3 regions of the Paenibacillus sp. SEL3 genome follow, and region 3 is predicted to be linked to each of the others. Evidence: riboswitches for the same ligand, from Rfam matches in the RefSeq annotation. Region 3 holds a riboswitch; each other region holds the start of a gene.

Region 1 (10,950 bases), 360 kb from region 3:
TGCTGGACAGGGGGGTGCTGAACCTGTCCTTGATCCTGCCGAATCCACAGCGGGCTATCAGCCTGCATGAGGATTTTCGGCTCATGGCAGCGCTAATTGCCGATGCGCTGGTTCCGTGGTCTGGCGAGGCGCAGACCGGAGAAATCCCCGGGTCCTTCTGTCCCGGGGATTACGATGTCAGCGTCCGGGGCCGCAAGTTTTGCGGCATTGCACAGCGGCGCCAAGCCAAGGCGTATATCATCACAGCCTTCGTGATGATTGAGGGCAGTGGTGTAGAGCGTGCACAGGCGGTACAGGAGTTCTACACAGAGGCAGCCGGGGACACGTCGGCAGGCGTGCAGCAGCAGGATTACCCCCGGGTGAATCCAGCAACAATGGGTAGCCTGGCAGAGCTGGCTGGAGTGCCGTCTGTTGAGGCGTACACGGCATCTCTGCGCCGTGTCGTTGAGAGCCGGACAACCGTTTTACCTGCCGATGGCTGGCTGTTACAACCGGAAGGATGGACCGAACAAATGGCAGCACTCAGAGAGCGATACGATTTGCAGGTGTAGTCTGTCTTTAGCTTAGAAGCCTATTAGTGCGTGTTCAAAAAGTCGGCTTTTCAGGACCGAGAAAGTTGGATGAAGCTAGGGACTGAGTAGCGGAGCGTAGACAGATCTACGTGAGCAACGGAAGGCCCGGCTGAATTCAAGATTCGACGTCGAATCCGCTTCTTGAATAGCTTCGTTATGGAAAGACAACTTTTTGAACAACCTCTAGAAGGGTTGCCATCTCAGTTTGGAGGCTTGGGTATAGCGCTCTGCAACCTCTGGCCAGTTAACGACATGCCACCAATCTTCAATGTATTTGTTGCGTTCGGCCTGATGCTTTAAGTAATATGCATGTTCCCATACATCTAGCGCTAGCAGCGGAATGGACTCCCATTGAGTCAGATTCTGGTGCTTTTCGGCCTGCAAAATTTCAAGTCGTCCCGCGCGTGGACTCCATACCAGGATAGCCCAGCCGCCACCCTCGACCTTTTCGGCTGCTGAACTGAATTGCTTTTTGAATGCAGCGTAGCTGCCAAAATCCTTTTTAATCTGTTCAGCCAGCGGCCCACTTGGGTTTCCACCGCCTTGAGGACTCATGATCGTCCAAAAAAGAGTATGCAGATAATGGCCTGCGCCGTTGAATGCCAGTTCGCGTTCCCAATGTTTTACGAGATCAAAATCACCTGTTTTTCGGGCTTCTTCCAGCTTCTTTTCCGCTTTATTCAGGTCATTCACATAGCTCAAATGATGCTTGTCATGGTGAATGCGCATCGTTTTTTCATCAATATACGGTTCAAGCGCATTATAGGGGTAAGGGAGCGGTGGGAGTCGATGTCCTCCAATAGGAACCGACCGGCCGATTGAGGTTTTTTCCGTTGCCGAAGGTTGAGCCTGGCTGGATTTGACGCCTTTAGTCGTCCATGTGCCTTCTCCCCTTATGCCTGCCTGACGTTCTCGAAACGCTTCCTCTGGGTAATTCTCACCCTCTGTCGCTACATGATACAACCCAGCAGCCCTTGCGATGGAGCCAGGTTCTTGAAAGGGGGTTGTCGAGATTAGGAAATATTGGCTTTCATGTGCCGCGTGTAATACAACTCCAGCAGATTTTGGCTGCTGACGCAATGCATGACTGTGCTCGCTCAGCAGACCGAGCTGCCGTACATACTCCTGTGACTGGCGGTTTGCGGTTTGTAGCAAATCGTCCAATCGACGATTTAATTCTTGTGAGTCAGGCTGAGCGTTTAATGCTGACTCTGACGATGGCATCTTTACAGATGATGATGCGTCTAATCCCCTTGACTGTTTTGGAGGTTCAGTGAATTCGTGTGTATGTGCTTGTGGGGCAGCCGACAGCTGTTTCCATTCCTGATGCCACGCCTGATCTGCCGGATCAAGTGCGCTCCGTTGCTCTTCAAGCAACTCTATGGCGGTGCGTTCCGTCTGTTCGAATACAGTCCGCCAATCATCCAGCAGCCGTACATAAGTAGGCTCCAGTCCCTCGGTAGCGGATTTAATCACTTCCACATGCCAACTTTCCTGCTGCTTCCAATGCCGAATTTCCTCCAGCACACGTAAGGGCAGGAAAGACCCATAAGTACTCAGCATCGTTTTATACCTCCCGTATCCCACTATGGCTATCCGGCGGATCTGGCAGATCTGCCCTGGATGCATACGTACCCAGTATATTCGCTGTCCTATCGGGAATATGTCTATGAACTCGCTTAATTTGGTCACATCTGTTACGTAGAACAAGAATACCATGGTAAACGAAAAAGAAGCCCAGCTACGGCACGGGTTAGTGTCCGTAGGCAGGCTTCTTCAAGGTGAAGAATTAAATACAGTTTTTTTGAAAAATAATTCTTTACTTTGTAGTCGTTTGTTTGTGGGCATCAGCGATCGTTTTCTTGTCCTCCAGCTCCTGTACACTGCTTAGAAACGTCGATACCCGCCGTAGATATTCACGGGGATGCTCTCTGAAAATAAGCTCATGTATTCCGTTTTTGACAATCCATACACTGGAAAGTGGGTTGGTTTGATTGGCAGCGAGCTTTTCCGCAATAGGATAAGGAGCCTTTTCATCCTGTGTACCATGCACAAACATGATCGGGAACGGATAGTTTTCCTTTTTAACCTCCTGATATGGAATCTGATGCAAGCTGGTGCCGTTCAAGACTGGAAACAGCAACTCCAGAATTTCCAAAGACGGATGTCTTGGCAGGTTAATTTGATTGTGAATGTTATGGTACAGCGTATCCGGCTCCAACAGGAAAGTGCTGTCCAAAATCATTGCGTCCACATCCTTGGTTTGCAAGCCCGCCTGAAGAGCGGTTCCTGCCCCCATGGAGAAGCCCCATACGATAATCTCCGACGAGCCGCGTTGCTTCGCAAGCTGGATCGCTCCGAGAAGCTGCTGGGATTCCGCTTTGCCTCCGGTTGCGACTGATTTGCTGTTTTGTGACGCGAATCCATAATCGAACATGACCACATTAAAGTTCAAACTGTGGGCATAATGCGCCAGATCATACATGGGAATCCAGCTTTCTTCGCGGTTAGCTCCATAACCATGGCTGAAAATAATCGTTTTCCGCGATTGATCCGCCGGGATATACCAGCCTTGTACCATGCGGCTACCATCCTTGGCAGGGAAGCTGACTTCCTCATAAGGCATGTTTTTGGCCTGCATCGGATTAGAGTACAGCGGCGCGACGGTAGGATTCGTAAGTACCCATGCGATGTAAGCATGCAAGGCAATAAAACAAAACAACAGAAAAAAAACGACCGACAGCAGCAGAGCAATCACAACGTGCTTGAACCGCAGCAGACGGGGATTAAAGAGTGGGGTGGACGGCTCCTGAACAGCGGTCTGTAGCTGAGAGTTGCGCTGGGATGTAGAAATCATGTAAGAGCCTCCTTATATAAAATTGATCTTCGTTTCAATAGAATTTAGGTATAATTCCACTTGAAAATGATAGTGTATATCCGTATAGATACCTATTATCGTATGATGGGGGTTATCCAAAGTCAACGCCTGAACCGGAAAAGTAAAAATGATGCAAAGAATTGTCGATGTTTGTTCTCGTTCTGTAATATGGTTGTCACATAAACATCGGTTTACAGTAGCCGCGACTATTCTATATAATTTATGTAACCATGTTTCATAGTGTGAAACGAATATGGATACAAGAGGAGCGGTTCACGAATGGAAGACCGTAAATTAACCGTTCGCGCTGTAGAGCGTGCACTTGATATATTGCTGTGTTTTACCGCAGATTCGGATCTTGGCCTAACGGAGATTGCCTCCAAAATTGGTCTACATAAAAGCACGGTTCATCGGCTGCTGACTACGTTGGAGGATCGGGGCTTTGTCGTTCGGAATGCCGAAACGGAAAAATATCGACTTGGCTTCCGCATTTGGGAGCTATCCACACATTTGTCCCAAAGTGACGAGCCGGCGGTGTTGTTACAGCCTGCAATGGAAGGACTGCGTGACCGTCTGGGCGAAACGGTCAGCTTGTACTTACGGGACGGCAGCATGCGTATTCGCATACAAGCCGTGCAGAGCAATCAGGCGATCCGCAGGGTTGCGCCTGTGGGTGCGCGTATGCCGCTGGCTGTAGGAGCCTCCAGTAAGGTGCTGGCTGCCTTTATGCCGCCGCAGGAGCTGGAAGCCCTGCTAAGCGGGAATGAATGGCCGCCCTCGGTAGACGCGGAGGTCTATAAAGCCCAGCTGCAGGACATTCGCGAGAAGGGCTATGCGACCAGCTATGAAGAACGGGAGCCAGGGGCCGCTGCTGTGGCAGCACCAATTGTGAACCGGAAGGGACAGGTCACTGCGGCTTTATCTGTATCCGGTCCGGTCAGTCGGCTTGCACCCGAGACGCTACATGACTTTGCTCCGATTTTGATCGAAGCGGCGAAGGAAATGGGGCTTATGCTTCCGTAACAAGAATGAATGCAGTTGAAGCAAGCAAAGTGATTTGGTGAGGAGCGTCTTCTTGCTAAATGGAACCTAGAAGGGTTGCCAAAGCCATAAATTTGAAGTAGTCTGATAAGGATGGCGGGATGTCTGTTATGTCCGCCTCATGTGAATAGAAGTATCGCAGTTACTGGGGGAGCCTGTAATGCCGGGCTGAGATGGAATCGTGTAAGATTCCGGACCCTTTGCACCTGATCTGGATCATACCAGCGTAGGGAAGTAATCGGCCATTGAAATGTATACGCAGCTGCTGTCTACGGTGACGCATTGGAATAGGATTATTCCACATGTGCACGGTCTGGATAGCTGCCTCGTTAGATTAGCCGGTTCCCTCGGGAACCGGCTTTTTTGCATAGATCAGCGCCACCCTGGGAATGGTTCCGGATCGGTGTGTCATTTCATCGAAACAGGAGGAATGGACAATGAAGCCGACAGAAGTAGAAGGAACAAAAGGAACAGAATTTAAATCAGCAGAAGTAAGGTTGGCAGGAACAAGGGAAGTTGGGGTAGAGAAGACAAACGGGGAGCAAGCCAGTGGGGTAACGCCCTTTCCAGGGAGCCGTAAGGTATATATTCAAGGCTCGCGGCCGGACATTGCCGTCCCAGAGCGGGAAATTGCTCTTCATCCTACACATACGCCGCAGGGCACGGAGCATCATGAGCCATTGCGTGTGTACGATACGAGCGGTCCCATGACTGACGAAGCCTATCAGGTCGATATCCGTCAGGGCCTGCCTCCATTACGGCGAGCTTGGGCACTGGAACGGGGCGATGTGGAGGCTTACGAGGGACGCGCCGTCAAACCGGAGGATAATGGACTGAAACCTGGCTCCAAACGGGAGACAGTTGAATTTCCCGGCGTGACCAACCGTCCGCTTCGTGCTTCGCAAGGTCGTACAGTGACGCAAATGCATTATGCACGGCAAGGGATCATTACGCCCGAAATGGAATTTGCGGCGATCCGCGAAGGGGTGGAGCCTGAGTTTGTACGGCAGGAATTGGCGGCTGGACGAGCCATTTTGCCTTCGAATATCAATCACCCGGAAAGTGAGCCGATGGTCATTGGGCGTCATTTTCACGTGAAGATCAATGCGAACATTGGTAATTCTGCGGTTACCTCCTCGATTGAGGAGGAAGTGGAGAAAATGACCTGGGCTGTGCGTTGGGGCTCGGATACAGTTATGGACCTATCCACAGGCCGTAATATCCATACCACACGTGAATGGATCATTCGGAATTCTCCTGTACCGATTGGAACTGTGCCGCTGTATCAGGCACTTGAAAAGGTGAACGGCGAAGCAGAAGCGCTGACGTGGGAGTTGTATCGCGATACGCTGATCGAGCAGGCGGAGCAGGGAGTGGACTATTTTACAATTCATGCGGGTGTATTGCTGCGGTATATACCGATGACGGCGAATAGAATGACGGGAATTGTGTCCCGTGGCGGGTCGATCATGGCAGCCTGGTGCCTTGCGCACCATCAGGAGAATTTTTTGTATACACATTTTGAAGAAATCTGCGAAATTATGAAAGCCTATGATGTGGCCTTTTCTCTCGGGGATGGTCTACGTCCAGGTAGTATCTATGATGCGAATGATGAAGCACAGTTTGCAGAGCTGGAAACGTTGGGCGAGCTAACGCAAATCGCATGGAAGCATGATGTTCAGGTCATGATTGAGGGGCCGGGACATGTCCCTATGCATAAAATCAAAGAGAATGTGGATTTGCAAATGGAGATTTGTAAGGAAGCTCCTTTCTATACCTTGGGACCGCTCACGACGGATATTGCCCCCGGATATGATCATATTACTTCAGCCATCGGGGCGGCGATGATCGGTTGGTTCGGGACGTCCATGCTGTGCTATGTTACGCCTAAGGAGCATTTGGGTCTTCCGAATAAGGATGATGTCCGTGAGGGTGTCATTACCTACAAAATTGCGGCACATGCTGCCGATCTGGCGAAGGGCCATCCACGGGCGCAGCAGCGGGATGATGCTTTGTCCAAGGCACGCTTTGAGTTCCGCTGGCGGGATCAGTTCAATCTGTCGCTTGATCCCGAGCGGGCCTTGTCCTACCATGATGAAACGCTACCAGCAGAGGGAGCCAAGGAAGCACATTTTTGCTCGATGTGCGGCCCCAAATTTTGTAGTATGCGCATCACGCAGGACATTCGCGCCTATGCAGCGGATAAGGGGCTGAACACCGAAGAAGCAGTGGCCGCTGGGATGCGTGAGAAGGCAGAGCAGTATCGGGATGGCGGTCAGTAAAACGAATGTGTGAGTTTAGGAACGCATGAATCAAAAAAAGCCGTGGTTCTCTACAGTCGATGTAGGAAACTACGGCTTTTTGGCTTATGTAAAGCGAGTCATGCAACCGGATAAACGGCGCCTTATTTTTTACCCATTTTTTCATTCAAAATGTCCTGAAAGCTGAGCTTCTTCTCCGAGCTATCTTCTTTCTTCTGCATACTCACCGCGTTGGCACGTTGGTATTGGTGGTGAAAGGGCATCAGGGTGTGGACGGTTAAGTTCATTGTATTCATGTAGATCATTCCTCCAATTCCATATTGTCAAATTCAGATTGAGTTGCTTAGGACGTCTGTATAGGACTATTTGTATGTACTTGATGTCGCAATGCTATGTAGGTTGCTTGGTTATGTTTCAATCATTATACCCACATTTTTTCAAAGTAAAACGCTTTTGACATAAAACAGGAAGATGGTCATGTGTGTTCAAAATGCCGATTAGGAGGATGGTCGTTTTAGGGGAAAATGTGCCTAGGTCTAAAACAAGGGCTTGAGGCCCGTTTTCTTAGTTTAGTAGTCGGGATTGTGTTTTTTTGTCGAATAACCTTGTAAAAGGAGGGTTTTGCGGACTCCTCAAGTCAGGATTGAGGCAGTCTGGTGGCGAATTAAAGTGTCAAAGTTGTATTGACTTTATGTTTGGTAGTAGATACCATGAACTGGTTGTCAGCGTATTTTGACAACAAGAGTCAGCCAATCGATCTGGCGATTCATCCTTTGAAATGTTAGAGAGAGGATTAGAGCATATATGAAAAAATGTATTGCAGACATCGCATTTATTATTCTGGGTGCGTTTTTTTTCGCGCTAGCTGTTAATCTGTTTGTGATCCCGAATGAGTTTGGTGAGGGAGGTGTTACAGGGGTCACAATCATCCTGTACTACCTGTTTCAGTGGTCTCCCTCGATCGTTAATCTGGTGATTAATGGCTTGCTGCTGATTGTCGGATATAAATTTTTAGACAAGAGAACGACCTTGTACACTATCATTGCGGTCGCTTTTAACTCGCTGTTTTTACATTTAACAGTCAACTGGCGGATTGATTCGCATGAGCCGACGATTAATGCCGTTTTTGCCGGAGTTTTGGTGGGGGTCGGCATTGGCTTAATCGTACGGGTAGGTGGCACAACGGCGGGAACGGTCATTTTAGCCCGGATTGCCAACAAGTATCTGGATTGGAATATCAGTTATGGCCTGCTGTTTTTTGATTTGATTGTCGCATTCTCTTCCTATTTTATTATTGGCCCGGAAAAATTGATGCTAACTATCGTTATTTTGTACGTTGGTACGAAGGTGATGGACTTCATGATCGAAGGACTGAACCCCAAAAAAGCGGTCATGATTATTTCGGAGCACCAAGATAAAATTGCCGAGATGGTCATTACGAAAATGGATCGTGGAGTTACTGTCCTGTCAGGCCACGGTTATTACACTAAAAATCCAAAAGAAGTGCTGTATATCGTCATTAGTAAACAAGAGGTATCGGCGCTCAAAAAGATAGTGAAAGCCATCGACACAGCAGCGTTTATCACCATTCATGACGTGCGGGACGTGTTCGGAGAAGGTTTTCTGGATATTTCGAAGTAGCTCGCGTGCGAAGGTTAGGTTATAGGAGAACATAGTTGGAAGTCGGTCCTGAGGGATCGACTTTTTTGCTTTGAGATGTTTATTTTAATAATCGAAATAGAGTAGATAGATAATAACTTCTTTTCGAAACAGAAGAAAAGCTATTTTTTGTAAAAAATATTGTGAATGTGACTTTGATCTCTTATTTTTTTGAAAAATATGCATTATGATCTGACAATAATATATATTTTATTAAAATATATTCATTTTTTATATTGAAGTATTATAAATGCACTTACTTCTAAAATCAACTGAGAAACAGTTTCAAGTGAGGTTGTTTTGAGTGGAGAATAACTATGATTTAAAAAAAGAATTTAAAAAGCCGTGGATTCAGATTTCTATTTTATTTATTATATTGCATTTTATAAATTCATTTATTATATTGCCTTCAATGAACCCGCTAAAGCTCCCTTTAGCTTTTTTTATTGTGTCATCAGGAGCGATGATTATCTCTTTTCTTATTGTTGTCTTGTATCCAAAATTCTCGAAACATAGAGAACAATTTTCTGAAAATAATTTGGTTCCATATCGTAAAATATGTTCCAGTGTGTTAGTTGTTCTAAATTTTATTTTTCTTTTTTTAATGTTACTGTATTCAAATGCTATTTACTTCAGTCCCTTAAATATAGTTTTACTGGTTTCAGCGATATCGCACTTAACAGTAGGTGTCACATTCACTAAATTAACACCTAACCGTTTAATTGGTTTGAAGTTCCGTTGGCTGCTTTCGAATGAAAAGGCATGGAAGAAGACGCATCGTATCTCTGCTTATATTTGGATAGCCTTTGGCTTAATCGGGATCGCTATAGGATTAGGACAGGAAGTTAATGTGTATATGGTGCTCGCTTCTTGTTTACCGACGATGATTAGTTTTGTTACTTCTCTCTTTCTAAGCCATAGGTATAAAAATATAGACTGCTGATATCTGTATAATGCGGATCGATTTAGCATATTAGGGGGATTTCCATGAGGAGTAGATTGAATTTTTCTAATGTATTGTCTTTTCTTATTTCTGTTTTGCCTTTCATTATCTATCTTTTCATGTATCCGAGAATGCCTAGGAATGTAGCAATCCACTACAATTTCAATGATGTGGCTGACCGTTTTGTTGACAAATCCTCCCCTGAGGTATGGTTGTTGTGTGGAATTAGCCTCATATCTTTTATGATTATGCTTATGCTCCAACCCTATTTCAGGCGTCAGTTCAAGAGCGAAGAAGGCTCTGCAATCATGGAAAGCCTGCCTGGTCTCTTCACACTCCTTATAACCCTAGTGTTCTCAGTTCTCGGCATATGTTTCCTTTTAAAGGCTTAAAGCATGTAAAAAATCCCCTCTCAATGTGCAGTTTCCACTGCATTTGGAGGGGATTTTGTTATTTATACGCTCTTTACTCTTGAATCATTTGACGCAATACGGTTTGCAGAATACCACCGTTGTGGTAGTAGTCGATATCGACGGTGCTGTCCAGACGGGCAATTACCGGGAATTCGAACTTTGTGCCATCCTCGCGTTTAGCCACAACTGTAAGCTCTTGACCAGGCTTCACGTCATTGTTAATGCCGAGGATGTCGAAGGTTTCACGACCATTGAGGCCCAAGCTGGACCAGCCATAGCCTTCCTGGAATTGCAGAGGTAGTACACCCATGCCAACCAGGTTACTGCGGTGAATCCGCTCGAAGCTTTCGGCAATGACAGCCTTAACGCCCAGCAGAAGCGTACCTTTGGCCGCCCAGTCACGAGAGCTGCCTGTGCCGTATTCTTTACCCGCAATAACGATCAGGTTCTGATCGGCTGCCTGATATTTCATGGATGCATCATAGATGGACATTTCTTCATCCGTTGGCAAGTATTTGGTCACGCCGCCCTCGGTGCCTGGAGCCACATTGTTGCGGATACGGATATTGGCGAATGTACCGCGCATCATGACCTCGTGATTACCGCGACGGGAGCCGTAGGAGTTGAAGTCCTTGCGTTCCACGCCATGCTCCTTCAAATACAGTCCTGCCGGGCTGGAAGGGGCGATGTTGCCTGCTGGTGAGATATGGTCCGTCGTTACCGAATCATTCAACAGGGCAAGCACACGGGCATTACGGATTTCCTTGATATCCTGCACGCCATCCTGAAGTCCTTCAAAGAACGGCGGGTTTTGAATATAAGTTGAGTTTTCATCCCATTCATACAGTTCGCCTTCAGGAACCGGAATGGAGTTCCATTTTTCGTTGGCAGTAAATACATTTTCGTATTTGCGACGGAACATATCCGGGCTGAGAGACAGGCTGATGGCTTCCTTGATCTCCTCGGAAGTGGGCCAGATATCTTTCAGGTAGACTGGCTGATTGTCCTGATCGTAACCGAGCGGATCATTCACCAAATCAATGTTCACTGTACCTGCCAGCGCATAAGCGACAACCAGTGGCGGTGAGCCGAGATAGTTGGCTTTGACCTGCGCATGCACACGGCCTTCAAAGTTCCGGTTACCGGAAATAACTGCGCCAACCGTTAAATCATGGTCTGTGAT
Region 2 (10,950 bases), 2.5 Mb from region 3:
CAGCAAAACGTTAGCGCAATTCCCGAAGGCGCTTTTACATTGGGAAGATGTGGGTAGCGTAAATGCACGCCATATTATAGGAAAATACGGTCAAAGTATACTCACCTTCAACGATGATATACAAGGTACAGGAGCGGTGACCTTGGCTGCAATTCTTTCGGCGGTGGGTGTCACCAAGACTCCGCTGCGTGAGCAAAAGGTACTTGTCTTCGGCCCAGGAGCAGCAGGGGTCGGTAACGCTGACCAAATTCGGGGCGCTATGATCGAGGACGGCCTTTCCGCGGAAGATTCATTCCAGTCCTTTTGGGCCTTTGATTACCGTGGGCTGTTAACGGACGATATGGAAGATGTACTGGAATATCAGAAACCGTATGTACGTAAAAAAGAGGAAGTCAGCTCATGGACGCGGTCGGATGACGGCAAAATACCGCTGCTGGAGGTCATCCGTCAGGTGAAGCCTACCCTATTAATCGGAACTTCTGGAGTAGCAGGTGCCTTTTCTGAAGAGATCATCAAAGAGATGGCGAAGCATGTAGAACGCCCGATCATTATGCCCATGTCCAATCCTACAAATCTTGCAGAAGCTATACCTGAGGATCTAATACGGTGGACCGATGGCAAGGCATTAATTGCTACCGGAAGCCCTTTTGACCCCGTCACTTATAACGGTACGAAATTTGAAATTGGACAGGCGAACAATGCCTTTGTGTTCCCGGGACTGGGTCTGGGTGCGATTGTGGTTAAAGCCAAAAGGATTACCCCTGCGATGTTTACAGCCGCAGCAGATGCCGTTGCCAATGGCGTAGATTCGAATAAGCCTGGCGGTGCGTTGCTCCCTCATATCCAAAAATTACGTGATGTTTCGTACGTTGTTGCGGTTGCGGTAGCGAAAGCAGCGATTCAGGATCAGGTAGCTCAGGCACACATTTCAGATGTTGAACAAGCTATACGGGATGCAATGTGGAAACCGGAATATGTCAAGGTCAAAGCAGTGGAAAGCGTAATACATCACCCTCACTAATGCTCCATTTAGGAAAGGGATTGCCTTGTTCAGACAGGCAGAATACGTCAGTTCAAGCAAGGAGAATCAATCTATGAGTGTCGGACATATCTTGTACATTTTGGTGCCGATTTTTTTCGTTATTATTTTAGGGTGGTTAGCGGGGCATTACAAAAGCTTTGATGCCTCTTCCTCCAAGGCCTTAAATGCGCTCGTTACCAAATTTGCACTGCCTGCGCATCTATTCATCGGTATCACGACAACGGACAGGAAAGCACTCATCGAGCAATGGCCATTCCTGCTGGCACTGTTCATTGGCATTGTCGGCTTTTTTGCCGTTCTCCTTCTACTGTCCCGCTTTGCGGGGAAGCAGTCAGTGAAGGATGCCGCCATGTTTGCTTTGAACTCGGCACAGCCTACCTTTGCTTTTATGGGTATTCCTGTGCTTGGAGCCATCTACGGTTCCGCTGCTGTCGCCATTCCGATTGCGCTTACCGGGATCGTAGTCAATGCCGTCCTTGACCCGGCGGCTACCATTATAGCTACCGTAGCCAGCAGGAATTCAGGCAAAGAACGGAACGGTCACCTCGGAAGGTTAATCTGGGACTCCATTCTTCATGGATTAAAAGAACCGCTGGCGCTGGTTCCACTGATTGGTGTAATTTTGACCTTGTTCGGCTTCCATTCACCGGATTTGTTGAACAAATCGTTGAATCAAATCGGAGACATTACGTCCGGGGCCGCTTTATTCGCTGTCGGAGTGACCATTGGCGTACGCAACATTAGTTTTAGTGTAAGTGCCTTTGCCATCGCACTGTTAAAAACAATTGTACAGCCTTTATTAATGCTGCTGATCGCCTACCTATGCGGTCTGTCGTCTGCAGATACTGTGAAGGCAGTTCTGCTCGTTTCCTTCCCGGGTTCAGCAGTCGCTGCTATGATCGCCACCCGTTTTGAAAGCCTGGAATCAGAAACAGCCTCCTCCTTTGTCATCAGTGCTGTCATATCGCTCGTTACACTCCCAGTACTGATTTCTCTATTGGTATAAATGCTGATTATTTAGACATTGGAGCCTGCCGCGAATTCCTTCGTGTAGACGGAACTGATCTTCTCCAGCGCCTTTTTCCCTCTCGGAAGCGAACTTCAGCTCTGTCGTTTGGCCCTTGACCAGATAGACATGTTTGACATAGCGTATGAACGTATGTACAGTAATAGTCAAAAGAATAGAAGTCCACTAGGGGAGCCGCTATGGCTGAGACAAGAACGTATCTTGGACCCTTTGAACCTGATCTAGTTCGTACTAGCGTAGGAAAGTGGAGCCTTCGTATATAAGGTTTCAAGCGTTTTTTGCGTATTGGGCCTATTGTTGAAGCCGCTCCATTTTTCTGGGGCGGCTTTTTAGCGTTGTTCCGGAATTATATTCTTACAGGACTTCTTGCTCTTCAATTTTATGGAGGTGGCGAAATTGAGTTTTACACAAGAACTCCGTCGGCAGGCGGACGGCATTTTTCAAGCGATTTTTGAGCATCCCTTTGTGAGAGGTATTGCTGAAGGAAGTTTGACAAGGGGACAGCTGATTCACTATGTAAAACAGGACTTTGAATATTTGAACGCCTACATGCGGATATACGGCATCGCAATCTCCAAATGCACGAATCGGGAGGACATGGCTGTATTTAATGAACAAATCTCTTTTATTCTCCACAGCGAGGTTCACCCGCATCAAAATTTCTGTGCTGTCGCAGGGGTGACCTATGAAGAATTGCAGGGATATTCGCTCGCTCCGTCGGCTCATCACTATATCCGGCACATGCTGACGGTTGCGCATGAGGGCAACCTGGGCGAGATCTTGGCTGTGCTGCTGCCATGTATGTGGACGTATGCCGAGATTGGCCGCAGGCTGCTAGATGAAGTAAAGCCGGATAAGTCCCATCCGTTCTATGAATGGATGGGCTTCTATGGAGACCAGCTTGATGATACAACACTCAAGTTCCGAGAACGTGTAGATGCTTGGGCGGAAGGGGCAACGGCTGCTGAGCGGGAGCGGATGATTGAGCATTTTATACTGAGCTGCCAGCTGGAATATAAGTTCTGGGACATGGCTTATAAGCAGGAAGAATGGCCGGTCCAGATGCAGGCAGCGGTCTTGGAATAGTCAGCCTGTCAATTCGATGCGTGAAGTACGGTTAATGTCCTGTTGAACCACCAACTATAGAGAGGATAATCATGATGAGTACATGGGAAAAAAGTTATTCGGATCTCCTAACGAAGGTACAAAATAGCAAACCCCTCGTTCACAATATCACCAATGTGGTAGTCACCAACTTTACCGCCAACGGCCTGTATGCATTGGGAGCCTCCCCAGTGATGGCCTATGCACCCGAGGAAGTAGCAGATATGGCCAAAATAGCAGGCGCCGTCGTGTTAAACATCGGTACGCTGAACCGCGAACTGGTGGATGCCATGATCATTGCTGGACAATCGGCGAATGCACACGGTGTTCCGGTCCTGCTAGACCCGGTCGGTGCGGGAGCAACGAGCTTTAGAACTGAATCGGCACTGCGAATCCTGAGTAAAGTCAAAATCTCATTGGTACGGGGCAACGCAGCCGAAGTTGCCCATCTTGTCGGAGAAGCGCGTGAGATTAAAGGCGTAGATGCTGGTGACAGTGCTGACAGCGGCCATGTCGATCTGGCAATTCGGGCTGCTCGAGCGCTCAATACAATGGTTGTCATCACTGGAAAAGAAGACGTCATCACCGATGGGGCCGAAGCACGAATGATAAGCGGCGGAGACGCGCTGCTCACGAAGGTAACCGGAGCAGGCTGCCTGCTGACCTCTGTGTTAGGTGCCTTTGCAGCTGTTGAACCCAACCTGCTGCTCGCAGGTACAGCAGGCTTGGCATTTTACAGTGCAGCAGCTTCCCGAGCCGCAGCACGTACCGCAGAGCTAGGGCCAGGCAGCTTCCAGATTGCCTTTCTCGACGAGCTCGCCAAACTACATACTGGTTCGCTGGAGGGGCATGTCACTGTCCGTGAAGCCGGAACAACTACAGCAGGTGGTGCGCGATGACAGACACTCGTGTACCCAGAGCACTGACGATTGCCGGCTCGGACAGTGGCGGCGGGGCCGGAATTCAAGCCGATCTCAAAACCTTTCAAGAGCTTGGCGTATACGGCATGTCAGCTATTACGGCCATTACTGTACAGAACACCTTGGGGGTTCACGGCGTATATCCACTGCCACAGGAAGCAACAGCGGAACAGATCGAAGCTGTAGGATCAGATCTTGGAGTGGATGCCCTGAAGACTGGCATGCTGTTTAATGCGGGTATCATCCGTCTTGTGAGCGAGCAGATCCGAAAGTTCGGCTGGAAAAAAGTCGTCGTCGATCCCGTGATGATTGCCAAGGGAGGCGCTGAACTGCTGCAACTGGAGGCGGTGCAGGCTTTGAAGGACGAACTGCTCCCCTTGGCCCTGGTCGTTACACCAAATATTCCGGAGGCGGAAGCCCTGACAGGGATCAGCATCCGTACGATGGAGGATCGCCGCGAGGCTGCAAGACATATTAGCAGTATGGGATCAGAATTCGTTGTGATCAAGGGTGGCCACGCTGACGAGAGCGAGAGCAGCGGACAGATTGTTGACCTGCTCTTTGACGGAACCGCCTTTACAGAGCTGAGCGGCAAGCGAGTACGGACTGTCCATACACACGGAACTGGGTGCACCTTCTCGGCAGCGATTACCGCAGAATTAGGGAAAGGGATGTCTGTACCGGAGGCTATCTCGAATGGCAAAGCCTTCATCCAGGCGGCGATTGAGGAATCTTTGCAGCTTGGACAGGGACATGGGCCCACCAATCATTGGGCCTTCCGTCGTCGTCAGGAGATGCTTCTATGAGCGGCAGAATGTTGCCCGAGGTGATGCGCCGCCAGCTACAGATGTACCTGGTGCTTGGAAGCGTGAATTGCCTCGCGGAACCAGGCTGGGTCGTGCAGGAGGCTCTGGCTGGCGGTGCAACTATGGTCCAGTTCCGGGAAAAGGGCTATGGCGCGTTAACGGGCGTCCCTATGTTCGAACTTGCGCGCCAGCTACAGAACCTGTGCTGCGATGCTGGTGTCCCCTTCATCATCAATGACGATGTGGAGCTGGCTCTTGAACTCGACGCCGACGGTGTTCACATCGGTCAGGATGATGAATCCGCCGAAACCGTCCGCGAGCGAATCGGAAATCGAATTCTAGGCGTCTCTGCCCATACCATTGAGGAAGCACGTCGAGCCATTCTGCAAGGTGCTGATTATCTCGGCGTCGGGCCAATCTATCCTACCCTCTCGAAGGATGATGCCCATGCTGTACATGGGCCAGCAATTTTATATGAGATGCGTAAAGCGGGAATTGATGTGCCGATTGTTGGAATCGGAGGTATTACAGTCGACCGTGTTGAGGAAGTCGCACGTGCAGGTGCAGATGGTGTGGCGGTGATTTCAGCCGTGACACAGACAGAGCAGGTTAGAGGCGCGGTCAAGGAATTAAAGAAAAAGGTAGTGCTAGGCATCAAAAATCGAGAGATGTCCCAAAAATCATTTAATAAAAGATAAAGATGGATCATAGCAAATTGTTTCGATTGACTAAATAATTTCTCGTTTCATACCCAGCAGAAGACGATCTGATTAATCAGATCGTCTTCTTAGGTTGTCGAGACTTTATATAAGACCAGTATTATAACCGATACGATCGTAGAACTGATTATGTTTATGATCTTATTCGGAATTATCCTATTTTTATTTATCTCAAAAGAAACACGATGGCATAAGTCGCTTTTAATTAATACTTATGTTCAGACAGAGTCGTTTCAAAAATAGAAATAATACATTATTCTTCAATTCCGAGCAATTCGGATACTTTTTTTCTGTATCTTGTAGCCTTGCGTGTCCCATGAATGAGATTTGACAATCTGGAAGCTGGAATATGATATGTACTACAAAAAGTTTTCTGATCCATTCTTTTCTCGAGCAGTTTTTGCTTGATCTCCCATCCAAAAGGGGTTACAGAATTTCGATGATTCAACATCACTACCTCCAAGTTTTAGTTTTTGGAATCATGTATTACGCAACATGTAATACACCAGAGCTTAATGATTCGATCTGCATGTTTGGTAATGATTCAACAGGTAATCCAACCTTTTAGATTGCTCAATTACTTTGGGGTGTGTTAAAAATCCATACTTTTTCTGGACTTGGTACAGTTTCCTCCTAGCTCTCTCGACACGAAGTAAAGTCACACCTTGGTTCATCAGTATGATCCCCTCCTCTATGTCACATTTTAGAATAAAAAGACGTTTTTTGGTTTTTCGGATGATGCGCCTAACAAAAAGAGAATATCACAAAAGTTTTCATAAATAAGGGCGTCCCTAAATCTATGCAAAAAACCTCCGTTTCCACTAATAAAGTGGAGCAGAGGCTCTAGTTTCTATTAATAATATTTACATACAGGATCTTAATCCTACATGAATAAAAGGATACTACTACCAATAATAAAACGTTCTTTCTCTTTGCCCTTCGCTCACTAAACTTTCGTACCTCATATGGGCCTTAACATCTGCAAACGCTTTAAACTTCTCAAATAGTCTTATGCACCTAATAAAAAAAGCTTCTTTATTAATGGTTAATGATTTAGATAAAACGTCTAGCAAGTATTTAAAGCCATGCGTGTAGCTACCTCTATTCAAGTAATACTTAGCAAGTTCATATTTAAAAAGCGTTATGTGTTCTGGTACAACTTGATGTGTGTACATATCAGTAGATGCTGGATCAAAAGAATTAAACTCCACTTCAAAACGTGAGAGTACATCATCAACATCTATTGCATATCGGTTAGCCGCTATTATAATGTTCAACAGCATTGAGAGCTTTTCATCTTCGTTAGTAATTAATGTAGCTACAATATATTCAACATAATCTGGAAGCACACTGGTATCCCCAGACAGAAGTTTATTTACAAAGATATTACCTACTGCCCAATGCTCGTACAAGTTGATCCAGTGTCGAGTTTCCTCGTCTGTCTCAATCACCCAATCTAAATTTGCGTAGGCATATGTAAACTGTAAAGCTTGCTGATAATTGCCTTGGGCTTCACATACACTAGCACACAGTAAATCAGCATAGGTAATGTAAACAAATATGGGACGACTTAACCTCATATAAGACTCCTCACTCTTTTGCTTCTTCTGCCGTTGTTTCATAGAATAATAAATTTCCGCTTTATGTCTCATTTTTTGAGCTGTTTCATAAAGCATATCCCACTCGTGTAATGAACGATACACATTCGCTAGATCCTTCAACGCATCAAGTTGATCTATTTCATCCAGACGTTCGACAAAGGGTTCAAATCGAGTAGCCGCCTTGAGATTTCGGATCTGATCGTTCCCCACCTGAATCGTAAACAGACGATACTGACAGATAGCCAAGCGTTCAGAGTGCTGGTACTTCTCGCCTTCCGCAATCCCCTCATAGAGTAACAAAGCAGCATTACGCTGACCTTGTGCGAATAACATTTCTGCCGCATCGAATAGCTTCGGGGAATAAAGGAGGTTGTCCATGATATGGGCCACTACAAGCTGGATCGCATGTAACTTGTCCAGTTCCGCACAGCGAAATAACAACGGCTCAATTCGCCGCCAATCTGGGGAACGCTCAATGATGTAGTTATCTATGTATAGTTCGTAAAAAAAACCTTCTGGTAGTCCCATAGCCCAAGTGATTCGATCTAGCTGATGTATAGCAACAGGACGATGCTTGGCAATCCAATTATTAAGTGTTCTTTGATGAACACCTGAATGTTCGGAAAATTGCGCCAAAGTCAAATTGTTTTGTTTTAAAAAATTCTCAAACTTATCTAAGATCGTAGGTGTATGTCCCAAGTCATAACCACCCTTCACATAAAAACACCAAATTTTTATAATCTCATCTCAAATTATTGTCCAAATTTTAACATACGTCAATGAGCTTTAGTTAATATCCACATTATTAGTACCCCTTAAAAAGGTGAAAATACCACATTAATTCATATATTCATTAGCATTTAAATATTTGTAACAATGGATGGGTGAACACCTCCATCATTTTCATTGAGAAGCTTTGAAACACAACCCTTTCAGAATTCAGGTGGTCGCTCGCTCTACTAATTTGAATTCCAGATGATGTATCGTTTCATCCAGCCCTTCGAGGGCATTTCGAATCATAATGAACGCATTCTCAGCTTGCTTGTCTATCGGGTAATGAATCGTAGTTAAATCAAGCAAATGCGAGATTTCGGTGTTATCAAAGCCTACTACTGCAAAATCACTCGGTACAGAAACACCTAGCCTACGCGCTTCAGTCAAAAGACCTGCTGCCAAATAATCGGTAGAACAGGCGAAGGCGTCCGGCCTGTCTGTTGGTGCTCGTTCTGCCCACCAATGAGCTATTTGTTCACCAGCTTCTATTGAATTTAAATCATAAAAATGCGGGAAGGCCTCAGCGTCCAAATCATATTTTTCGCAAAAGTCATGATAAGCTCGAATGCGTTCTTTTGTATTCAACCCACGCATGCTGCCGTACACATTCACAATTTTCCGATATCCTCGGGTGTACAAATGTTCCAATGCCAGCGTATAGCCCTGATACTGATCCATAAATACAGACGGGATTGCCTCAATGTTTACACGCTGCCAGGTCACAATCGGGCCATATTTTGTATAATGCTCAATCACACTCCACTCATTAACGCGAATCATACAGACCAAGGCGTCCAGTTGCTTTCTCCGCAACATTTCCAGCGCTTCAAGCTCCTGTTCCTTCTCCCCATTGGTAATAAACAGCGCTATATTAAAGCCATGCTCCTGGGCATACATTGTAAATCCGCGCACAAATAAACCCAATGAATCATTAAAAGAAAGTGAAATAATCCCTATGAGCTTGGTCATGCCTTTTTTTAAAGATACCGCATTAAGATTAGGAACATAATCCAGTCGATCTATGACCTCCTGCACACGCTGTCTTGTCGGTTCACTTACGTACGGATGGTTGTTAATGACACGGGACACCGTAGCCGAGGATACCCCCGCCAGCTTTGCAATTTCATGAATATTCGCCATTTTTCTCACCTCGTTCTTTCTATTTTAGCATGTTCGTGGTGTCCGCCCTATAATTGTCACCTTCCCAAAATAAGTTTTTCAAAAGCGCTTGACCTGTAATGCATTACAGGGATTACAGTGAATTTGTGCTTAAGAAAGCGGTTTACAAAACATACTTAGGAGGCACTAACTATGAAAAAAGGCATAAAGATTGCAACCATTGGCGGAGGCTCCAGCTATACACCGGAATTAGTAGAAGGCTTCATCAAACGTTATGCAGAGCTTCCCATTCGGGAATTGTGGCTGGTAGATATTGAGGCAGGTCGTGAAAAACTGGAGATCGTAGGCGCCATGGCCAAACGGATGGTAAAAGCCGCAGGCATTGATTGTGAGATACATTTGACCCTGGATCGCCGGGAAGCGTTGAAGGACGCTGATTTTGTAACGACCCAATTTCGGGTAGGCTTGCTGGAAGCCCGGATTAAGGATGAAAGTATTCCGTTAAAACATGGCATGATCGGTCAGGAAACTAATGGGGCCGGTGGGATGTTCAAAGCTTTTCGTACCATCCCTGTTATCCTCAGTATCGTCGAAGATATGAAAGAACTGTGTCCGAATGCATGGTTAATTAATTTTACCAACCCTGCGGGTATGGTCACCGAAGCCGTGCTTCGTTATGGTCAGTGGGATAAAGTCATCGGATTATGTAATGTTCCAATCGGCGCGATCAAGAGTGCATCGGCTGTGCTGGACAAACCGGAAGAAGAGCTATTCTTTAAATTTGCAGGCATTAACCACCTTCATTGGCACAAAGTTTATGACAAAACAGGGGTCGAATTAACAGAGCAAGTTATTGAAGGACTGTACGCTCCGGGCGCAAAGCCAGAGAAAGTCGTAGAAAATATTAAGAACATGCGCTTTCTGTATGATCAAGTTCGTCAATTGAAAATGCTGCCTTGTCCTTACCATCGGTATTACTATATGACGGATAACATGCTCAAGGAAGAATTAGAGGAAGCCAAAAACGAAGGAACTCGGGGCCAAGTGGTCAAACGTCTGGAAGAAAGTCTGTTTGAATTGTATAAAGATCCGAATCTGGATTACAAACCAGAGGAACTATCCAAACGCGGCGGTGCGCATTACAGCGATGCAGCCTGTGAGATCATTAATTCCATTTATAACAACAAAGGCACATTGATGGTAGTTAGTACACGTAACAATGGGGCGATTGATGATGTTCCTTATGATAGCGCCATCGAAGTGACCAGTGTCATTCGCGCTCATGGTGCCGAACCTGTCAACTTTGGCAAATTCCCACCTGCCCAGCGGGGCTTGCTGCAAGTGATGAAGGCAATGGAAGAGCTGACGATTGAAGCGGCGGTCACCGGTGACTATGCAACAGCACTGCAAGCCTTCACCCTGAATCCGCTCGTACCAAGTGGTGACATTGCTCAAACCGTACTGGATGAATTACTAGAAGCACACAAAGAGCATCTACCTCAATTCTTTGCTCATAAGGAGAAGGCGACGGTATAAAGCTAGCAGCAATCATCCTGCTGGAACACAAAAAAGCTTCCTACATGTAGGAAGCTTTTTGCTATACGTCCCAGGAGTACTTGCTGGGACATTGGTGTTATTGGTTTGTACTTGGCTTGACAATCCGTCATTAAGATTATTGATAACTTTTTTAAAGTATGATCTCCGTTGAAAAAGCAATAACCGCTTTCCCCGTAATTTGAACTAATACGGGTTTTCCCTGTTCCTTTTTCACATGAACATGCATTGTTCCCTCTCTTTTGATTGCCTCACCTTGTAAAATATCAAAATCAAAAGACTGC
Region 3 (10,950 bases):
TTGCTCGGTGCGGCAGAAAAAAGCTCAGAGCATCCGCTGGCGGAAGCCATTGTAAAGGGGATTGCAGATCGAGGCATTGAGCTGGTAGGACCGACAGATTTTGAAAATATTCCGGGTTATGGTGTGAAGGCACATGTGGAAGGTAAACAGGTATTGGCCGGTACACGCCGATTGATGAGCAGGGAAGGCATCGCAATAGATGACTTAGCTGAGCAGTATATGAACAATCTGGAAAAAGAAGGGAAAACCGCGATGCTGGTCGCTGTGGACGGTTCCTATGCCGGACTGGTGGCCGTAGCGGACACGATTAAAGAAACGTCACGGGAGGCCGTTGCTCGTCTGCGGGCGATGAACATTGAAGTCATCATGATTACGGGTGACAATGAACGGACTGCGCGGGCTGTTGCCGCCGAGGCCGGAATTGAACGAGTGCTGGCGGAGGTGCTACCTGAAGGAAAGGCTGAGGAAGTGAAACGGCTTCAGGAACAAGGCATGATCGTAGCTATGGTTGGGGATGGTATTAACGATGCGCCTGCGCTGGCTACTGCTAATATTGGGATGGCGATGGGTACGGGAACGGATGTGGCCATGGAGGCGGCGGATATTACCCTCATGCGCGGCAACCTGAACAGCATTCCTGACGCGATTGAAATGAGCCGCCGGACCATGACAAACATACGGCAAAATCTGTTTTGGGCGCTCGGGTATAACGTGATCGGTATTCCGATAGCTGCTTTGGGCTTCCTTGCCCCATGGTTGGCGGGAGCGGCCATGGCATTTAGCTCTGTATCAGTTGTGCTGAATGCGCTGCGTCTCCAACGAGTAAAGCTGTAAGTGTATGGATGTATCGGCAGGATAGCGTGCTGTCGGACTTCTGTATCGAGATAAAGTTATTATCAGAGTAGAGCAAGTACGCGCAATTGGTTTGGTTTCTCTGCGTGCTTGCTTTTTGTTGTGTTTGGTTTTTTAAAACCATTCAACTTTCATTACGTCAGGTTGCTTATCATTCGCGAAAGTTTCATAATATTTGTAGGAGTGCCATGCAAGCATGCAAGAACTTCTTCGTATACTCACAGCTTGAAGTAGATAAAGAGCTTATATCATGGATTAGGAGTGAAGCAGTCATGAATGATACGATTTCCTTGTTGATGAATCACCGGTCTGTGCGAAAATTCAAGTCAGACCCTATTACCGACGAGCAGCTCGCAGCTATTGTGGCAGCTGGCCAAATGGCTTCCTCGTCCAGCAATGTGCAGGCATATACTGTTATCGCCGTTACCGAGCCTTCTTTGAAAACAAAACTGGCGGAGTTGGCAGGAGGGCAGGCTTACGTTGAGCAATGCCCTGCGTTTTTGGTATGGTGCGCAGACCTGTATCGCTTGAAACAGGTCACGCTCCACCATCAGCCAGGTCAGCCTTCCTATGAAGGGTCCGTTGAAAATTATACGGTTGCGACCATTGATGCCGCGTTAGCTGCACAAAATGCAGCGGTAGCCGCTGAATCACTGGGCTTGGGCATCGTCTACATTGGCGGCATTCGTACTAACATAGCAGAGGTGTCTGAGTTGTTAGGGTTGCCAGAGCTGGTGTATCCAGTATTCGGTATGTGTATTGGTGTACCGGATCAGGAAACGGGCTTGCGTCCACGTCTTCCGCTGTCCGGTGTTTTGCATATGAACGGCTACGACAAAAATCAGACGATGAAAGCTGTAGAAGTATACGATCATACATCAGCCGAATATTTGAAGGAACGTACGGGCGGTCAACGCTCTACGCCATGGTCTGAGCAAATGGCCGGAAGATTGACCGAGCCAGCACGCTTGCAGTTGAAGCCATTTTTGGAACAGAAGGGTTTCTTGAAGCAATAAAATTTGAGTAGTGATAAAAAACTCTGCAAAATACAAGTAGTATTTGAGCTATATACGTTTGAAAATACAAGAACCTCCTTATTTACGTATGATGAAGTTCCGCGTAAATAAGGAGGTTCTTTGCTTTGGTTGCATGTTGTGGTTGTAAACCTTCCAGTCAGTAAACAGCGGGTATACCTTTATCCATCAGATAGTGAGTAAAAGCGTCTCGTATTTTCATAAAATAATTGACGGACGGCAGATTCATCTTGCTGGGTCAGCTTGCTGTACGCGCGAATGACGTCGGCAGTCATCCGGGGATGTGTCTGTTGTCCGGTAAAAGGACCCTCGAACGGCCAGGGACCGTCTGTCTCTGCCATGATCTGATCAGACGGATACTGCCTTGCCAAACTGCGGATCTCTTCTTCGTACAGGAGATCCGGTGTGAAGGAGACATAATAGCCGTTCCGGGCGATACGTTCGGTCGTGGCGGCCGAGCCTTTAAACCAGTGAAAATGCGCCAGCGTGACGCCGTGACGTTCCAGAAGGTCGCAAGCAATCTCAGCATCCTCATAAACGGCGTGCAGGACAATGGGCTTGCTATGCTTGCTTGCAAACTGGATGAAACGCTCCAGTAGCACTATGTAGGGAGCGAGGTCAAAAGGAGTTCCGCTCTGCGAGGCTTCTAGCCGATTGTAATAGGGTAAGCCGACTTCACCCACGGCGACCATCTGCTGTACATGTTCGTCCATCCAGTCGAACAAGAGGTCAAGCTCAGCTTGCGGTGGAAGGGCCTGTTCGGGATGAAAGCCAAAGGCTGGCCGTACTAGCCCAGGGTAACGCTCGGCTAACCGTAGATTGGCTCGGCTGGAGTCCAGATGCATCGACACGGCTATCACAGCTTGGACGCTGCTATCAGCAAGTGAAGCGAGCAATAGCTTCTGTTGTTCGGGCGGGTAGCTGTCTACATGAATGTGCGCGTCGATTAATGGAGCGGGTCTTGTTGTGGTCAAATCCAAGCCTAGCTTTGTTTGGCTGTTCCATTTCGATGCACATCGAACTTTTACGTCACTCATGCCGATTCAATTCATCTTCCGGGATATTCTTGTGAACGCTCTGAGCATTGTCCATGTCGCCGTCCAGTTTGTACTTTTCCTCACGCATCCAGCCGGTCATGGTTCGCTTCCATTCAATAAAGAGAGGATCGAGGGTGATTTCTTCCCTACGCGGGCGGGGAAAAGGGACATCTACGACATGCACCACCGAAGCAGGTCGCGCTGACAGCACATAAATGCGGTCGGAGAGCAGCAGCGCTTCTTCAATGCTGTGGGTAATGAACAGCACAGAGCGGCGGTTCTTCTCCCACATCCGCAGTAACCATTGCTGCATATCTGCACGTGTCAGCGCGTCGAGTGCGCTGAACGGCTCATCCAGCAGCATTAATTCCTGCGGGCTGAGCAGTGCGCGAAGAAAGGCTGCACGCTGTTGCATTCCACCAGACAGCGTATGTGGATACGCCTTGGCGAATTTGCCTAGTCCAACCTGCTCGAGCCATTGCAGGGCTTCTTTGCGACGTTCGCGTTCACTGGCGTACTGAGGGGGGACTGCTGTATTTTTACGTGGAGCATTTTCCTGCCCAAGCAGTACATTATCCAGCGTGGTGCGCCACGGGAAAAGGGCGGGCTGCTGTGGCATATAGCTGATATGCCCACGTTCACCAGTCATGTCTCGTCCGTGCATACGGATACGTCCCTGCTGTGGTTTGAGTAGCCCGCCGATGATGTGAAACAGCGTACTTTTGCCGCTGCCTGACGGACCGATGAGAGAAACGAATTCTCCCGGCTTGACTGTGAGGGATACATCCTGCAGCACGGGCAGTAAGCTTCGCTTTTCGCGGAAGGCGAGGCTGATCCCGTCCAATTCCAGAGCAGAAGGGGCAGTCGAAGGACTCTGCTGGTCCCCGGCTCGTTGTTCATTAGCCACGTTGTGTGATGATAAGTCAGTCGGATGCAGACTCATATGTGCCACGTCCTTTCTTTGCTGTATTTAATTCAAGGAGGAAGCTATTCCTGATCCGGTTTCCAGCGAACCAGCCATTTTTCCAGTAGTACTATGATGACAAACATCAGTAAACTGAGCGCGACAATGATGCCGATGGCGGCAAAAATGAGGTCCGTGCGATAGGCCGATTTTTGCAGCAGCATATAATATCCGATTCCTTCGCTCGCACCAATCCATTCGGCAATAATTGCGCCCATCACACTGTAGGTGGCAGCAATCTTGATGCCGGAGAATACTTGCGGCAACGAGTGTGGCAACTCCAGCTTCATAAAAATAGCCATGCGACCGGCACCCGACATCTGCATATAGTTCATCATCATACGGTCCGTCCGTGTCAGCCCGTCCATGGTCGCTACAGCCACGGGAAAAAAGCATACTAAGGTAATGACCATCAGCTTGGGCAGCATGCCAAAACCAAACCACACCATGAGCAGCGGCCCCAGGGCGATGATCGGAATGTTTTGGCTCAGGATAAGCAGCGGATACAGGGCGGATTTGAGAAAAGGAATGGTATGAAGAACGATGGCGATCAACAGTCCCGTTGCTGTCCCTATAGCGAATCCCACAAGTGTCAGGCGAATTGTAGCCCATGTATGGGCACCAAGCAGCGCCGTCTGGGCCATGCCCTCCTGTACGATGAGGGATGGAGCTGGCAGTAGCCAGGATTCAATATGTAAATAGGAAACCGCCCCCTGCCAGGCTGCTAAAAAGAAGAGGACCGCCACAAGGGGCGGCCATACGCTTTTCCACCAGGATGCGTTCTTGCCTTTCGGATTCATGGGCGATATTTCTCGGTCAGCTTGTTCATGCTGATGCCTTGTGGGTTATGTGCGATTTTGATCTGTGAAATGACGCTGGGACTGCCCGCTTCCGTCAAAGCCTCATGCATTTCTTTAACCACTTTCAGCAACTCGTCGAGCTCGCCCTCCATGGTCGTATCCAATGGGTTCACCTGATGTTTGACACCGGAGCGCTGAATGACCTCAATCGCCTTATCTACATACGGGTAAGAGTCCTCGTTATTAGGAGTTTTAGGGATTACTTGAATACTGAGCAGTGTATTAGCCATGCAAATTCACCTGTCCTTCATTTGAAGTGTTTTAGAGAAAATAGGGTGGTTTAAGGCGGGGAGACCGCTTCGCGTTTCATTTGATCTTACGATCGCTGTTGCCATGGGATTCTTTGAATAAATTTTAAAAGGTAAGAATCCCACGGCAAAGGCGAGCGCTACGCTTCTCTAGATTCAAATGAACCGCTACGCTGCCAACCGCCTTAAAAGCACTTTAATTTTTGATAGGTTGTGTGGCATTTTTACACACAAGCGCATCTGTTTTTGCGCTTTAGATACTATGAGACTAAAGAATAAACCAAGTGGAACGAGAACGAAGTGGGCGGAATGGTGCTGTACAAGCGTTAGCGTTCGCTTTAAAAGCTTTCCGTAGGAAAGCTCGCTTCGGAAGCATAACCTCCCCGGATTTCTACACTAATCATAAGTTTTTATTAAGAAATCTGGGTACAACAGCGATGGGAAGCACCATCCGACTGCGTAGTAGGGCTTCGTTCACTTCTCTAGTTCAGTCTTATTTAGCGTTTTAACAAATGGTCAGCGCTTGGGCAAGAAGTTGTTTGTGAAGGCCTTATCGACTTCCAAAGGCTTGCTGAGCAGCTTGCGTTCGTACATCCAGTCCGAATAGTTTTGCCATACCTCCGCTTTTTGCACACCCCATTGTGCGGCATCGTCCTGATAACGCGGGCTCAGCCATTTTTGGCTGGCAAGTACCAGTTTTTTATCCAGCTCCGGTACAGCTTTGCTTAAAATGTCTGCGGCTTCTTCCGGATGAGCGATAGTGTATTCATAGCCTTGTGCGGTAGCATCCATGAACGCTTTAACCAGCTCGGGATCATTTTTTATCGTTTGTTCGTTGCTCACAATTACAGGCGTATAGTAGTCGAGGCTTTTGGAATAATCTTTTACATACAGCATATCCAATGGCTCATCTCGAAGTTGGGCCTCGATTCCGGTCCATGCGTAGAAAATCCAGGCAAAGTCGATATCCCGCTTCACGGCTGTAAAATAGTCTGCATTGCCCATGTTGACGATCTTCACTTTGCTCACATCGCCTTTGTCTGAATCCATGATGGATTTCATGACCGCTTCTTCTACGGGAGAGCCCCAACCGCCGTATTTTTTACCTTCAAAATCTTTCGGGCTTTTAATTCCGCGATCTACCGGGGCTGCGAAGCCTGAGGTATTATGCTGAATCACCGCAGCGATGGATACAAGCGGCACACCTTGCGTGCGAGCCTGTGTGACGCCTTCTTGGTAGCTGATACCAAAAGGTGCAGCATTAGAAGCAACCATTTGATCGGCTCCGCCTGAACCAGGTTGAACAATTTGGACATTCAAACCTGCTTTTTCGTAAAATCCTTTGTCCTTGGCGACATAGAGTCCCGTATGATTCGTATTGGGTGTCCAGTCGAGCACGATTTTAACATCTTTGAGCCCCTTTGCCGGAGTAGACGTTTGAGTGTCGGTAGCGGAAGCTGCTTCTTGGGATGTAGGGGGACTTCCACCGCAAGCGGTCAGGGTCAGGGCCATGAGCCACAGACTGATCAGTCCCAGGCTTAATATTTTCATGCGCTTCATCGTTAGTGTTCTCTCCTTTTGATTACCCGTTATCCATCCAATCAGACAGCTTAAGTTTCCCATTTTCATAAAAATAACATCTGCCGGACGCGATCTTTCCAACAACTTAATCCTCAACAAAAAAGCGCCCCGAGTTTCCGGGACGCTTGCGCTTGTATATACCAAAGTAAGGGATGGTCCTATGTAAAGAAGGCACATCTTGCTTAAGCATTCCTACGCTGGCATTACCCAGATCAGGTTGTAAGGGTCAGTGTCTTGGGACACACTCTCAGCCGGCCGATTCCAGCACCCCTGGCATTGTATGGTTTAATGGGTTCATTTATTCGGGTTTACTACGACGATTATATGCTTTGAATGCGGGTCTGTCCAGCATGAAGGGAGAGATAACGGTTCATTTGCCGAACGACAGGGTACACTTTTACTGTGAGCTTTGATCTGAAAATGAGTATGAATCAATCCGATTCGATCCGGTCATGTTATTTTCAGAACAGCTGCGCAGGTAGGTTCAGATGGGCTGGTGCCCAATGGCATGGCCGTAGAGAATTCTAATTCGTGAAAAGGAGTTGTTGTACTGTGGGTAAAACGGAAACATTGGATCGCAACCAACTGGAACAAGCCATTGTGAAGGCTTTGGATAACAACAAATTTTGTTCGTTAGGTACGGTAGAGGGTGGCAAACCGAAAGTACGCTATATGGCCCTTTTTAACGATGGAATGAACATTCATCTGGCGACAGATCGCAAAACGCATAAAGTGGATGAGCTAAAGGACAATCCGAATGCTTATCTGCTGCTGGGTTATGAGGTTGGCGGTACGAAGGAAGTTGTTGAAGTGGAGGCTACCGTCCAAATTACAGCTGATGAGGGGCTACGCAAACAAGTGTGGAACGACTCCTTGAAGGAGTGGTTTTCCGGACCGGACGATCCCGATTATGTCATTCTGGACGTGAATCCGACTCGCATTGAGTATGTGGGTCAGCAAACGGAGCGCCAGGTGTGGAAGAAATAATACGAATATAAATGGATAAGCCAGTAAATCTCCAATTTTTTCAGGAGGTTTGCTGGTTTTTTTATGTTTGAGAAAATTAATTATTTTTTCATAAATAATTTTAAGTAAATGACTACTCTTTTGTCTGGCGTTGGATTAAAATAGAAATGGTGAGTTCAAGGCTTACATATATGTGCAAAAGTATGTATATGAGGCATACACCTTAATGAGGAGGGGTATATTTTGTTATTACGTAAAAATTGGTTTAAAGGGTTTACAGCAGCAGTTGTAGCTTGTAGCATGCTGGTGTTTTCAGCCGCTCCATCCTGGGCAGCTAGTGATTCTCGTGATAGCGCTACGGTGAATTTGCGGATCATGGAAACAACGGATATCCATGCGTCCCTGATGAACTACGATTACTATTCGGACAAAGAAACCAACGAGTATGGCTTGGTTAGTACAGCTAGCTTGATCCAGAAGGCACGTAGTGAAACAAGAAACAGTATGCTGTTCGATAATGGTGATTTGCTGCAGGGCAACCCATTAGGCGATTATATGGCCCGCAACAAAACCTTTGAGAAAGAAGGCGGTGTCCATCCGGTCTACAAGATGATGAACCTGATGGGCTATGATGCAGCTACAGTGGGCAACCATGAATTCAACTACGGTCTCGACTTTCTGGACAAATCGCTCAAGGGAGCTGATTTTCCTTATGTAAATGCGAACGTTTATGTTGATAAAGGGGGCCAAGCTACTAAGAATTATTTTACCCCTTATCAGATTCTTGATAAAACAGTAACGGACGAGAAGGGCGAAGAGCATACACTCAGAGTGGGTGTGATCGGTCTGGTCACACCTCAAATTATGCAGTGGGATGAAGCCAATTTGAAGGATAAAGTCGTTACGAAGGATATTGTGGAAACGGCGAAAAAGTTTATTCCTCAAATGAAGACGGAAGGTGCTGACATTATTGTCGTGCTTGCGCATACCGGTTATGAGGATGTGCCACAAACGCCACTGATGGAGAATGCCGTTAAGTATTTGAGCCAGGTGGACGGAATTAACGCTATTCTGTTTGGGCATGCTCATAAATCTTTCCCTGGCCCTGATTTTAAAGATATGAAGGGTGTAGATCTGGATAAGGGAACCATTAATGGGGTACCAGCCGTGGAAGCTTCCTCATGGGGCAAGGATCTGGGTATCATTGACCTGAGCCTAGAAAAGAAAAATCGCGAGTGGAACGTGACTAACTCTCAATCTCAAGTGCGTCCGGTTGTGAGCACCACTAATCAGACTGTGCAGTTTATCCCTGAATTTAAACTGATTGATGCGGTCAAAGAAGAGCATCAAGGAACGCTGGATTATATTCGCCAGCCTGTAGGAACAACGACGGCGCCAATTACCAGTTATTTTGCATTAGTGCAGGACGACCCTTCCATTCAAATTGTGACGAATGCACAGAAATGGTATGTTCAAAACCATCTCAAAGGAACTGAATACGAAAAACTTCCAGTATTGTCGGCAGGCGCTCCATTCAAGGCCGGCGGTCGAAACGGAGCCGAGTATTACACTGATATTCCTGAAGGTACGGTAGCGATTAAAAACGTGTCCGACCTGTATGTGTACCCGAACACGGTTCATGCTGTAGAAGTGACCGGTGCTGAAATTCAGGAATGGCTGGAGTGGTCTGCGGGTCAGTTCAACCGTATTGATCCAAAGCAAACTGAGGAGCAATCGCTGATCAACAAAGATTTCCCAACCTACAATTTCGATGTCATTGACGGTGTGAATTATCAGATTGATGTAACGCAGCCTGCACGGTATGATGCCAAGGGAACTATTATTGATTCTTCAGCGCATCGTATCAAGGATCTGCAATACAATGGAAAGGCTATAGATCCTGCACAGAAATTTATCGTAGCCACCAATAACTATCGTGCTTCCTCATCCAAACTGGCCAACCCAGATGGCAAACGAATTGTGATGGCAGCACCGGATGAAAGTCGTCAAGTCGTTGTTGACTATATCCGTACGAACGGAACGATTAATCCATCGGCGGATGGCAACTGGTCTATTGCTTCTTTTGGTCAGGCAAAGGTTACTTTCGAGTCCTCTCCTGATGCCAAAGACGTGCTGGCAGGCAATCAACAAATTTCATACTTGAGCAGCGCGGCAGACGGTTTTGCCAAATACAGCTTAAAAGCTGGCGCTAAGCCTAGTACAGCAACGACTTCTGTAAAGGAAGCTGTGGCTCCCGCGAAAGCAACAGCAAAGCCAGCTGTTAAAACGACCAAACCGGCGGTTGTTAAACCAGCTAAAACAACAAAGCCAAAGGCATCCAAATAACTTCGAATTTTAGTTTTCGTTTAATATCAGAATGAAGCAGCAAGTCTCTTTAACCAAGAGATTTGCTGCTTTTTTTAATATCAAAAAACAGCCCCGAATTATTATGAGTGTAAAAAGGTTTTGTTTTTGTCGAATATGTACTTAAGTCCTAAGTTATCGTTAAAAAAAGCTGCTTTTTTGTAAAAAAACGTAATTATATAGTACTTTTGTTCTAGTTATTTGTGATATAATGGTGAAAAAACCGGAAAATTGTTCCGAGGAGGACCATTATGACATGCAGCAATTGCAGCATCATATTACCTATAAAGGATCAAGGATTGCTTAGAATTAGGTATTCCAGGGTGTCGCTTACTCCAGCATTAGATGGTTTGGGCATGCTATCGGAACAAATGAAGCAGCAACATGAGCGTGAGGGCGGCATAGAGTTTCGCTATGAGAGCCGTTCAGAGTTGGAACAGCTGGTTAACGGACTGGCTCGTCTGCCGCAGGAATACTTGAACCATATACAAGTTGTGGTGACTGGCTTGCATCATGTCGAAGGATATGAGGACTGGCTTTTATTTAGTCAATTGCAAGCCAGACTGCAACATCCGGATATCGTGAGTATTATTAAGGATCAAAGTTTTTCCAGCCATATGCAGCCTATTGTTGACCACAAGCTGGATATTATCGGGTTTGAGTTTTTGCTGCGTCCGTCACATGCGGAAAGACCTTTTCAGCCTTTCCGACTGTTTGAAATCGCCCGTGAAGCTGGCTTGCATGCTCATCTGGATCGCTCGGCTCGTTTTTCCGCTATTGAAAAAAGTGCAACATGCCTTCCGGCGGGGATTAAACGTTTTATTAACTTTCTCCCTTCCACCATTTATAATCCGGCTTATTGCTTGAATCACACCTTTGAGACGATTGATCGGTTATCCATGAGTACGAAGGATTTTGTATTTGAGGTCGTAGAAACGGAAGAGATAGACGACCTTAATTTTTTGCATCATATCTTTGAGCAGTATCGTAATCGAGGAGTTTCAGTTGCCCTGGACGATGTGGGGGCAGGCTATTCTACGACAG

Evidence for each region. Region 3 has a riboswitch for thiamine pyrophosphate ahead of ACYCS5_RS17090 (ABC transporter substrate-binding protein). Riboswitches for the same ligand answer to the same signal wherever they lie in the genome.
Region 1: it holds a riboswitch for thiamine pyrophosphate, as region 3 does, so the genes downstream of both, thiC (phosphomethylpyrimidine synthase ThiC) here and ACYCS5_RS17090 (ABC transporter substrate-binding protein) in region 3, are expected to answer to the same signal.
Region 2: it holds a riboswitch for thiamine pyrophosphate, as region 3 does, so the genes downstream of both, tenA (thiaminase II) here and ACYCS5_RS17090 (ABC transporter substrate-binding protein) in region 3, are expected to answer to the same signal.

Annotation. Positions count from the first base shown of each region.
Region 1 is NZ_CM137725.1:4,055,524-4,066,473, forward strand. It holds gene ACYCS5_RS18655 (lipoate--protein ligase family protein) at 1-551, shown strand, start outside; gene ACYCS5_RS18660 (Fe-Mn family superoxide dismutase) at 756-2,135, opposite strand; gene ACYCS5_RS18665 (alpha/beta hydrolase) at 2,392-3,429, opposite strand; gene ACYCS5_RS18670 (IclR family transcriptional regulator) at 3,730-4,473, shown strand; TPP riboswitch at 4,629-4,741, shown strand; gene thiC (phosphomethylpyrimidine synthase ThiC) at 4,929-6,773, shown strand; gene ACYCS5_RS18680 (hypothetical protein) at 6,896-7,048, opposite strand; gene ACYCS5_RS18685 (YitT family protein) at 7,557-8,393, shown strand; gene ACYCS5_RS18690 (SdpI family protein) at 8,716-9,354, shown strand; gene ACYCS5_RS18695 (DUF1648 domain-containing protein) at 9,486-9,746, shown strand; gene acnA (aconitate hydratase AcnA) at 9,820-10,950, opposite strand, start outside.
Region 2 is NZ_CM137725.1:1,185,341-1,196,290, forward strand. It holds gene ACYCS5_RS05570 (NAD-dependent malic enzyme) at 1-1,021, shown strand, start outside; gene ACYCS5_RS05575 (AEC family transporter) at 1,095-2,048, shown strand; TPP riboswitch at 2,227-2,329, shown strand; gene tenA (thiaminase II) at 2,466-3,155, shown strand; gene thiM (hydroxyethylthiazole kinase) at 3,230-4,072, shown strand; gene thiD (bifunctional hydroxymethylpyrimidine kinase/phosphomethylpyrimidine kinase) at 4,069-4,899, shown strand; gene thiE (thiamine phosphate synthase) at 4,896-5,597, shown strand; gene ACYCS5_RS05600 (XRE family transcriptional regulator) at 5,872-6,066, opposite strand; gene ACYCS5_RS05605 (aspartyl-phosphate phosphatase Spo0E family protein) at 6,131-6,292, opposite strand; gene ACYCS5_RS05610 (helix-turn-helix domain-containing protein) at 6,524-7,918, opposite strand; gene ACYCS5_RS05615 (LacI family DNA-binding transcriptional regulator) at 8,159-9,133, opposite strand; gene ACYCS5_RS05620 (6-phospho-beta-glucosidase) at 9,305-10,648, shown strand; gene ACYCS5_RS05625 (PhzF family isomerase) at 10,800-10,950, opposite strand, start outside.
Region 3 is NZ_CM137725.1:3,695,088-3,706,037, forward strand. It holds gene ACYCS5_RS17060 (heavy metal translocating P-type ATPase) at 1-834, shown strand, start outside; gene nfsA (oxygen-insensitive NADPH nitroreductase) at 1,125-1,868, shown strand; gene ACYCS5_RS17070 (TatD family hydrolase) at 2,048-2,860, opposite strand; gene ACYCS5_RS17075 (ABC transporter ATP-binding protein) at 2,916-3,866, opposite strand; gene ACYCS5_RS17080 (ABC transporter permease) at 3,911-4,687, opposite strand; gene ACYCS5_RS17085 (MTH1187 family thiamine-binding protein) at 4,684-4,977, opposite strand; gene ACYCS5_RS17090 (ABC transporter substrate-binding protein) at 5,512-6,555, opposite strand; TPP riboswitch at 6,749-6,858, opposite strand; gene ACYCS5_RS17095 (pyridoxamine 5'-phosphate oxidase family protein) at 7,129-7,563, shown strand; gene ACYCS5_RS17100 (bifunctional 2',3'-cyclic-nucleotide 2'-phosphodiesterase/3'-nucleotidase) at 7,786-9,888, shown strand; gene ACYCS5_RS17105 (EAL domain-containing protein) at 10,158-10,950, shown strand, end outside.